Linked DNA regions of Dongshaea marina. The protein of the gene in region 2 interacts with the protein of the main gene of each other region in a pairwise test. Links are inferred from orthologs where the notes say so. Each region holds a gene or a part of one and is shown on either strand. Other genes may lie near its edges.

What was found. Proteins that work in one complex are often made in the same cells at the same time.
Region 1: the proteins of glnL (region 2) and glnB interact in binary tests that used the Escherichia coli proteins (3 or more experiments, as listed by UniProt). The link is inferred for Dongshaea marina from one-to-one orthologs.

What each region holds. Positions count from the first base shown.
Region 1 is NZ_CP028897.1:4,433,365-4,438,056, forward strand. The notes cover bases 949-3,670. They hold glnB (nitrogen regulatory protein P-II), read right to left. Parts: upstream 2,618-3,670; coding sequence 2,279-2,617; downstream 949-2,278. Other genes in these bases: DB847_RS20705 (GGDEF domain-containing protein), read right to left, coding at 949-965; luxS (S-ribosylhomocysteine lyase), read right to left, coding at 1,052-1,561; DB847_RS20715 (transglycosylase SLT domain-containing protein), read right to left, coding at 1,580-2,191. Also shown: more of DB847_RS20705, read right to left, coding at 1-948. UniProt on the Escherichia coli protein: P-II indirectly controls the transcription of the glutamine synthetase gene (glnA). P-II prevents NR-II-catalyzed conversion of NR-I to NR-I-phosphate, the transcriptional activator of GlnA. When P-II is uridylylated to P-II-UMP, these events are reversed.
Region 2 is NZ_CP028897.1:4,572,722-4,577,615, forward strand. What follows is about bases 1-2,924. They hold glnL (nitrogen regulation protein NR(II)), read left to right. Parts: upstream 1-902; coding sequence 903-1,946; downstream 1,947-2,924. Other genes in these bases: glnA (glutamate--ammonia ligase), read left to right, coding at 1-162; DB847_RS21400 (DUF4124 domain-containing protein), read left to right, coding at 249-788. Outside these bases: rfbC (dTDP-4-dehydrorhamnose 3,5-epimerase), read right to left, coding at 4,493-4,894.

The sequences.
Region 1 (4,692 bases), 140 kb from region 2 along the record:
TCGTCGGCACGCTCGATCACCTTGGCGACAGTGTCCCCCTTGCTAAACTCAGCTACCCCGAACGAGGCAGTGATCTTGTCGACCTTCTTACCGGTTCGCCTATCCTGAATCGACAGCTTCTCCAGACCGCGGCGAACGCTCTCGGCAAACTGGCGCGCCACCATCAGCTTTTTACCGGGCGCCACCAAGGCAAACTCCTCCCCCCCGTAACGATAGGCCTGGATCCCCTCCTTACAGCTATCCTGCAGGCGCCGGGCAACCATCTTGAGCACCAGATCCCCAAGCTGATGGCCATATTCATCATTGAATGCCTTAAAGTGATCGATATCGACCAGCACCAGGGAATAAAGCTGGCTCTGCTGATGAAATGATTCCAGCTCCTGATCAAAGCTGCGCCTGTTCAAGAGCTGGGTCAGTGCATCGTGAGATGCCTGTTTACGGCTCTCCTGCAGGGCATTGCGCAACTGCTCTATCTCCTGCTGCGCCTCGGCCAGCTGCTTATGAAAGTGACTTGTGACCTTTTGAATATGCGCCGAGCCACTCACCAGCTCGCGGATCACCCCAACCGTTTCATCCAGTGACATCCCCTGCTCTTCAAAGTGCTCCAGCGAGGCAAAGCGCTTGTTCAGCATATTCTGGAAGTCATCCGTATCGCTAAGGGTATCTTTCATGGTGTGAAACATTTCACTGGTCATCGCCTCAAGACTCTGGCGTAGCTGCTCCATGTTGGCCTGAGATTCCTGCTCGACATGGGCCTGATAGAGAGTGTTACAGGTCACCTCGCTAATAAGGCCCGTGTCCTGGAGCTTTTCGTCAATAGCCCGGTTGAGCTCAGGTTTCTCTTCTGAGACATAGGTATACCAGAGGGTATAGTTACAGGGGGTTGCCGGGATCTGATATTTCATCATCAGGGGGACAACCTGCTTCAGGTAAGCGGCAGATTGGCGAAAATCATCCATGCCCATAACAGCATCCATCTATCAAGCAGGAACACTCTCTATAGTATGGACCCTATTAAGGACACTGCACGGCTGAGATGCCACTCCTCCCTCTAAAGTTTGCTAAGGATCTCTGGAGGTAGCTTGAGCTCATCATTGCAGTTGATGCCGATCCCGCGCTCAAGGATCTTGCGGGCGATATTTTGAGCATCTTCAAGGGAGTGCATCTGATAGCTGCCGCACTGATAGCGGTTAACCTCGGGAAGCTTGGACGGATCTGCCACCTGGAGAATATCCTTTGCCGATGCCAGCCAGGCATCAGCCACCTGCTGCTCCGAGGGGGAGCCGATGAGGCTCATATAAAAACCGGTGCGACATCCCATGGGGGAGATATCGATGATCTCGACGCTCTTGCCATCAAGATGGTTGCGCATGAAGCCGGCAAATAGGTGCTCAAAGGTATGGATCCCCTCCTGAGACAGAGCCTCCTGATTAGGCACGCAGAAGCGTAGATCAAAGACGGTTATACAATCTCCGGAGGGAGTGTGAAGGGATTTGGCCACCCGCACCGCGGGGGCCTGCATTTTGGTGTGATCAACGGTAAAACTGTCCAGCAATGGCATCTGAGCTCTCCACCGAGACTAGCCAAAGAACAGCCTCCAAAGCCAACCATGGCTGAGCTCTTCCTGGCAGGAACGAAACTGTGCTCCGTAGGTTTCGGCGCGTTTTTGAACCCGCTTGGCTGTCTTGATGAGCCAGGCCTTGTTGCGATAACTGCCACGCTTATACCCACCCCACCCTTCATGGTAGTTCAGATATTGGGCGTAGGCATTCCACTTGGATACCTTATTAATCTTATTGGTCTTGGTGATATACCAACCCATGAAGTCGATGGCATCGGCAAAGTCATCCCGATCGCCACTGTAGTTGCCAGTTTCACGCTGATACTGCTCCCAGGCTGGATCCATCGCCTGGGCATAGCCATAGGCGGAGCTCACCCGCCCGATCGGAATAAAACCTAAGAAGTAATCCATCGGCGGCTTGGCATCATCGCGAAAGCTACTCTCCTGAAACATCATTGCCATGGGCACCTGAACCGGAACCCCCCACTTATGATTCATATCCATCGCCGCATCATACCAGCTACGATTTTGCCGAAAGATGTCGCAAATATTATGGGGGTTATCGGGCAGTGAGCTGCAGCTACTCAGCAGCGTCAGTAACACCAAGACTATCACTGAACGTTTTAGCATCAAATCAACTCATCTCGCTTAGGGGGCTCCCGCTCTTCCACCACAGGTGCTGAGCCCGGAGCGCCCAGGCTCGGTACCTGCCGTGGATCACAGGGCGTCTTCGTTCTCTTCGCCGGTACGAATTCGGATCACCTGCTCAATTTCACAGACGAAGATCTTTCCGTCACCTATCTTACCGGTACGCGCCGTATTCTGAATCGCCTCGAGGCAAGCCTCCAGCTCCTCATCGGGGATCACCAGCTCAATCTTCATCTTGGGGAGAAAGTCCACCATATATTCGGCCCCGCGATATAGCTCGGTATGCCCCTTCTGCCGGCCAAACCCCTTCACCTCGGTCACTGTCATCCCGGTGATCCCGACTTCGGAGAGAGCCTCCCGAACATCATCGAGCTTAAAGGGCTTGATGATCGCCTCAATCTTTTTCATGGTTCATCCTTACCAGTTATGTCGTCCGAACCCCGAGGTAATCGGGTAACGTCGATCTTTACCAAAGTTACGGGGAGTGATCCGCGGCCCAATCGGAGCCTGGCGTCGCTTATATTCATTGAGATCCACCAGGCGAACCACCCGGCGCACCGTTGCTTCATCAAAACCTTCGGCAACAATCTCCTCAACCGAAGCATCCTGCTCCACATAACGCTGCAAAATTGTATCCAATACATCGTAAGGGGCAGGCTATCCTGATCCACCTGATCCGGAGCCAGCTCAGCCGATGGGGGACGTGTGATCACCCGATCCGGAATGATCTCCTGGTCACGGTTACAGTAGCGAGCCAGACGATACACCAGAGTTTTTGGAACATCCTTGAGCACATCAAAACCACCCGCCATATCACCATACAGAGTCGAATAGCCGACCGCTACCTCGCTCTTATTGCCCGTGGTCAGCACCAGCTTGCGATGCTTGTTGGAGATAGCCATCAAAAGAACGCCCCGACAGCGTGCCTGCAGGTTCTCCTCTGTGGTGTCACGCTCGCTGTTCTCAAACAGAGGATTGAGCTGCTGCATGAAGCTATCAAACATAGGCTCAATTGGCACGATATCAAACTGCACTCCCTGGCGCTCAGCCTGGGCCTTGGCGTCCTCGACACTCATCTGTGAGGTATAGCGAAATGGCATCATCACCGCCTGCACCCGATCGGCTCCCAGAGCATCGACGGCGATCGCCATGGTCAGGGCCGAGTCAATCCCGCCGGAAAGCCCCAGCACGGCACCGGCAAAGCCGTTTTTATTCACATAATCGCGCACCGCCAGAACCAGGGCCTGGTAGATGTCTGCCTCTTCATACTTCTTGGCCGGCACCGGTAGCACATCAACCTGAGGCTCAGCATCAACAAACTCAACCAGCTGACACTCCTCCTGAAAGGGAGCCAGCCTGTGAGTCAGCACTCCTGCACGGTTGAACACCTTGGATCGTCCATCAAAAATAAGCTCATCCTGACCACAGATCTGGTTGAGATAGACCAGGGGTAGATTGGTCTCCTGGCAACGCTGTTTCATCAAATCTTTGCGGATCCAGGGTTTATCCTGGTGGAAGGGGGATGCATTGATAGAAACCAGGATTTCGGCGCCCTGGCGCTTGGCATCCTGCACCGGGGCATCAATCCACAGATCTTCACAGATCAAAAGACCCAGCTTCACTCCCTTAAAATCAACCACCAGGGTGCCGTTACCCTCGACGAAATAGCGTTTTTCATCAAACACGCTGTAGTTCGGCAGGCTCTGCTTGAAGTAACGTCCCAGCACCTTGCCCTGATGCAGTAAAGAGACCGCATTATAGAGCTTACCCTCTTCGCGCCAGGGATGCCCCACCAGCAACGCCGTTTCACCACTGCGCGCCTGCATCAGCGCCAGGGCGTTTTCAACCCGCTGCATCAGGTCTGCGCGCAACAACAGATCCTCGGGGGATAGCCGGTTAATGCCAGCTCAGGATACACCACCAGATCGGCGCCCTGTTGCTCTGCATCAGCCAATACCCCGAGCATCTTCTCGGCATTTTGTTCGATCGCGCCCACTACCAGATTCAGCTGGGCAAGCATGATGGTTAATGATTTAGCCATATTTAGCTCGGTCTCTGCTCAAAATTAAACTCCCAGCATAATAAGAAAAAGCATCGCCTCAAGCCAGCTTCGGCGAAGCATCTGCTAAGAAAACGGCTACTTTTCAACCTGAAAGCGGCTTTTCCTGCTTGCCTGACCAGGAGTAACCTTAGCTTAGATTCTCCCGGTAACCGGGATCACTCCCCCGAAAAAGAGCTCTGCTGATGCAGCCCCCCTTGATTGAGATAATCAAATTGGGTGGTTCTTCAAGGCCGGGCCCACAAGTAGCGCACTCATCCAGCCGAAGCACTGCCCGAATGTTCATGCATAATGACTCAAGCCTCCTTCTGGCAATGGGTCGAAAAAATAGCCAGCATCGGCTGGCACTACTAAACCCCTGACAGTGACAGGTTACCTCCCGCTTACACTTTGTAAATCTTATAGTTATGCATTTTTTTTGTAT
Region 2 (4,894 bases):
GAAGCTCTGGACTGTCTGGATCAGGATCGTGCGTTCCTGACCCGTGGTGGGGTATTCTCTGATGACTTCATCAACTCCTATATCGAGCTTAAGCGCCAGGAAGTTGAGCTGCTGAACGTCACGACTCACCCAATCGAGTTTGATCTCTACTACTCAGTTTAAACTGACCCTTTGGGAGGCCGGTACAATCTGGCCTCCCCAATTCTCCCACCGCCTGCTAATCTCATAAAAAACAACTGAAAATTGCTATGAACAGATTCAGCATCGCACTCTTGATCACTCTGCTACTGCCCTATCACCTGGTGTGTGCTAACGCCATCTACAAATGGGTTGATAAGCAGGGAGTCACTCACTTTACCGATACCCCGGTCTCGGGAGCAGAAAAAACCGATGTCAGACCCTCTATAGCAGCAAACATTCCTAAGGTTATCTCGGAGCCTGTAGTTGAGCAGGCCAAGGCAACAAGCTATCAATTATCACTGCTCCAGCCCAAAGATCAGACAACGATTCGCAACAACCAGGGGAATATTGCGGTCACCAGCAAGATTGCTCCCATGCCAAAAAGCTATCGCATGCAAGTATTTGTCGATGGGGCCTTGTTTAAGGAGATAAAAAATCAAACCTCTGTCTTGCTCAGTAATGTGGAGCGAGGGGAGCATCAAATCCAAACAAAACTGCTCTCTGATGATGGAGTACTTGAAGCTGAATCACCTGTTGTTACCGTGTATCTGCATCGGACCTCGATTCACGCACCGGCCAGGACCCCAAGAGCCGGAGTGGCGAACTAAAGATTCCGGGTTTTGTAAGCCTGCAAACGATTCAATAAATCAATGACTTGCAATCAGGCTACCAGGTCTGCAATCTGATACTATCCTAAACCAATCTGCCAACGGGAGAAGGCTGTGGGCCACAGTGTCAACTATGAGCAGCTTCTTGATAATCAATTAACTGCTGTCTTGCTGCTCACCCGTGAATTGCAGATCATCTACGCCAACCCGGCAGCAGAAGATCTGTTCAGTCGCAGCATCCGTCAGTTACAAAAGCTCGCCCTGCCGTCACTGATCCGTAAAGAGGATCTTGATTGCAACTGGCTTTGTGAGCAGCTGATACAGCATCAAAGCCTGAGAGTCTGTGAAATTCGCCTTGAGCTACCCTCCCAGAATCATATTCTGGATCTCAGCGCCAACCTTATCGAAGGCGAGCAGGGCTCACAGATCCTGATGGAGCTCCATCCCCAGGATCTGCACCTTAACAGTCAGCCACAGCTCCACCCTCAACAAAGAGCGCTGCGCCAGCTGCTGCGAAACCTGGCTCACGAGATCAAAAACCCCTTGGGAGGCCTCAAGGGGGCAGCTCAGCTCCTCTCCAAGCAGCTTACCGATCCTAAGTGGCAGCCCTATACTGAGATGTTACTCAGCCAGAGTGAGCGGCTCGCTCAGCTGGTCGAGCGGATGCTTGGACCGCGCAAACTCGAACCGATGCAGCCGGTCAACCTGCATCAACTGCTTGAGCAACAACTTGAGCTCTTAGCAATCGATACTCCCAAAGCGATTGTATTTAAGCGGGACTATGATCCCAGCCTGCCGGAGATCCCGGTTGCCAGCGCCTCCCTGCAACAGGCCCTGCTGAATATCATGCTCAACGGCATTCAGGCGATGGGTGACAGTGGCACCCTGAACATAAAGACCCGCTCAATTGCTAATATGACCCTCAACAACAAACGCTACCGCCTGACCGCTATGATCACTATTGGTGACACTGGCCCGGGGATCCCGGATGAGATCCGCCCTAACCTCTTTGTCCCCATGGTCACCGGACGCGCCGATGGTACAGGCCTTGGCCTTTCGATTGCGCAGGAGCTGATCGCAAGGCATGATGGCCATATTGAGTGGCAGAGCGACCCGGGAGACACCAGCTTTACCCTTTATCTTCCCTATCAGGAGTAACATGGAACAGACAGTCTGGATCCTTGATGATGACCCGGCGATTCGCTGGGTCTTAGAGCAAACCCTGGCTCAGGACAGCCTCAAATGTCTTTCATTCAGCCAGGGACAGGAGCTGCTGGATGCACTGGATCTGCATCCTCTTCCCAGCCTGGTAATTACCGACATCCGCATGCCCGGCATGGATGGACTGACCCTGCTACAACAGCTCCAGCAGCAGTACCCTGAACTCCCGGTGATCGTGATGACCGGTTACTCAGATCTCGACAGCACGGTCAGCGCCTACCAGCATGGCGCCTTCGATTACCTGGCAAAACCCTTTGATCTGGATGAGGTGCAATCTCTCATTCACAAAGCATTACATCAGCATCAGGAGACTCAACCACAGCAGATCCAGCTCAGTGAACAGAGCCGCCTGATAGGTCAATCTCCGGCGATGCAGACCCTGTTTCGCACCATAGGTAAGCTCTCGCGCAGCAGTGTTTCGGTGCTGATCACCGGCCCCTCCGGAAGTGGTAAGGAGCGGGTTGCCGAGGCCCTGCACCAACATAGTCCTCGTAGTGATGGTCCCTTCATCGCCCTCAATATGGCAGCGATCCCCATGAACTCATAGAGTCTGAGCTGTTTGGTCATGAGAAAGGTGCCTTTACCGGCGCTCATCAGGTGCGCCAAGGGCGGTTTGAACAGGCCAGAGGTGGCACTCTGTTTCTCGATGAAATTGGTGATATGCCACTGGCGATCCAAACCCGCTTATTACGGGTCTTGGCCGATGGAAGCTTCTATCGGGTCGGTGGACAGCAACTGCAGCAGGCGGATGTCAGGATCATAGCCGCAACTCACCAGGACCTGATGCGCAAGGTTGAACAGGGGAGTTTTCGTGAAGATCTCTACCACCGCCTCAATGTGGTGCATCTTGAGATCCCGGCACTGGCAGCAAGGCGCGAGGATGTGCAGCTACTGGCGCAGCATTTTCTACAGCGCTGCGCCCAGGAGCTTGAAGAGCCAGCCAAGCAGCTCTCACCGGAGGCGCTATTTTTGCTGCAGAACCATCCCTGGCCCGGTAATGTTCGCCAGCTGGAGAATCTGTGTCGCTGGCTCACCGTGATGGTGGGGCATCAGCTGATCAATGACACGGATCTGCCGGGAGAGTTTCAAAACCACCATTCCGACGCGACGCCAAATCAACCCTGGCAGGAGCTGTTTGAGCAGTGGGCCTCCCAGCAGTTAGCATCCGGGGTCGGAGTGGATGTGACCGGACTTGAACTTAAGCTTGAGAGCATCCTGACCCGGCTGGCCCTGGAAAAATGTGCCGGCCACAAACAAAATGCCGCTAAGCTTCTGGGCTGGGGTCGCAACACCCTGACCCGTAAACTTCAACAATTTTCAGTGGAGTGCCCGGAGTTACAGCCCTACCTCGAAAATTCAGCCAAAGAGCCGAAGGCACACCCTGGCAGCCCGATATCAACCGAAGGGACAAGCTCATGATCAATAAAAACCTTCCCCTGCTGGATCTCTACATCGCCACCTGGATGGCAATATCCACCCACAAACCATTCTGGAGCTGGGGCAGCGACATGGCATCGAGCTGCCGGGAGCCGATCTCGAATCTCTGCGTCCCCATGTGCAGATCATTGAGAACGTACCCTCTCTGGTGGCCTTTTTGAGTAAGCTCGACTGGGGAGTTAAGGTACTGGCCGATTATGATGCCTGCTACCGGGTTGGCTATGAGAATGCCGAAGATCTCAAGCGCGCAGGAATCGATTATGCCGAGCTTCGCTTTAGCCCGGCTTACATGGCGATGACTCATAAGCTGGCACCACAAGGCGTGGTCGAAGCGGTGCTGGATGGGGTTGCGGCAGGATGTCGCGACTTTGGGGTCAAAGCAAAGCTCATCGGCATCATGAGCCGCACCTTTGGCGTTGAGCAGTGTATGGGCGAACTTGATGCCTGCCTGGCCCTTAAGGATAAGCTGGTGGCGATTGACCTTGCCGGTGATGAGCTGGGATTCCCCGGCGAGCTCTTCAAAGAGCACTTTACAAGGGTGCGCAAAACCGATCTGCAGATCACAGTGCATGCAGGTGAAGCTGCGGGCCCCGAGAGTGTCTGGCAGGCGCTGGACGACTTTGGTGCCAGACGCATTGGCCACGGCGTTCGGGCGATCGACGATCCTAAGCTTATGGAACGCCTGGCTAAAGAAAAGATAGGGATTGAGTCCTGCCTCACCTCCAACATCCAAACCAGCACTGTCAGTGATATCAAGCAGCACCCTCTCAAGGCCTTCCTGGCACAAGGCGTATTGGCTTGTCTGAATACCGACGACCCTGCGGTCGAAGGGATTGAACTTGCCCACGAATACAATGTGGCAGCCCACGATGCGGAGCTCACTTAGCAAGAGATAGAACTCTGCCAACGCAACGCTCTGGAGATGGCGTTGTTAAGCGCCGGTGAGCGCCTTGAGCTAGTGCAGCCTAAAGAAGGCTAAAGTAGTCCAAATACAAAAGGCCTGCCTATAACCAGGCTGGCCTCAAAAATCACGTATTTGCTATGGGCTAATCGAGCTCAGCCTTATCGAAAGGTGGCGCAAGCCTATCCTTCTCAGCAAGAAGAGGCTCAAAATCAAAAGGCCAGCTAATGTTTAGGGTTGAGTCATTCCAGGCAATGCATCGCTCACTGTGAGGGGCATAATAGTCTGTCGTTTTATATAAAAACTCTGCTGTCTCACTTAAGGTCACAAAACCATGTGCGAAACCGGCTGGAATCCACATCTGCTGTTTATTTTCTGCGGAAAGATGCGCTCCAACCCATTGACCAAAAGTGGCTGAGCCCTGACGAATATCGACAGCTACATCAAACACCTCACCGGCAACACAGCGTACCAACTTTCCCTGGGCATGGGGAGCTAATTGATAATGCAGACCTCGAAGTACTCCTCTGGCAGATTTGGAATGGTT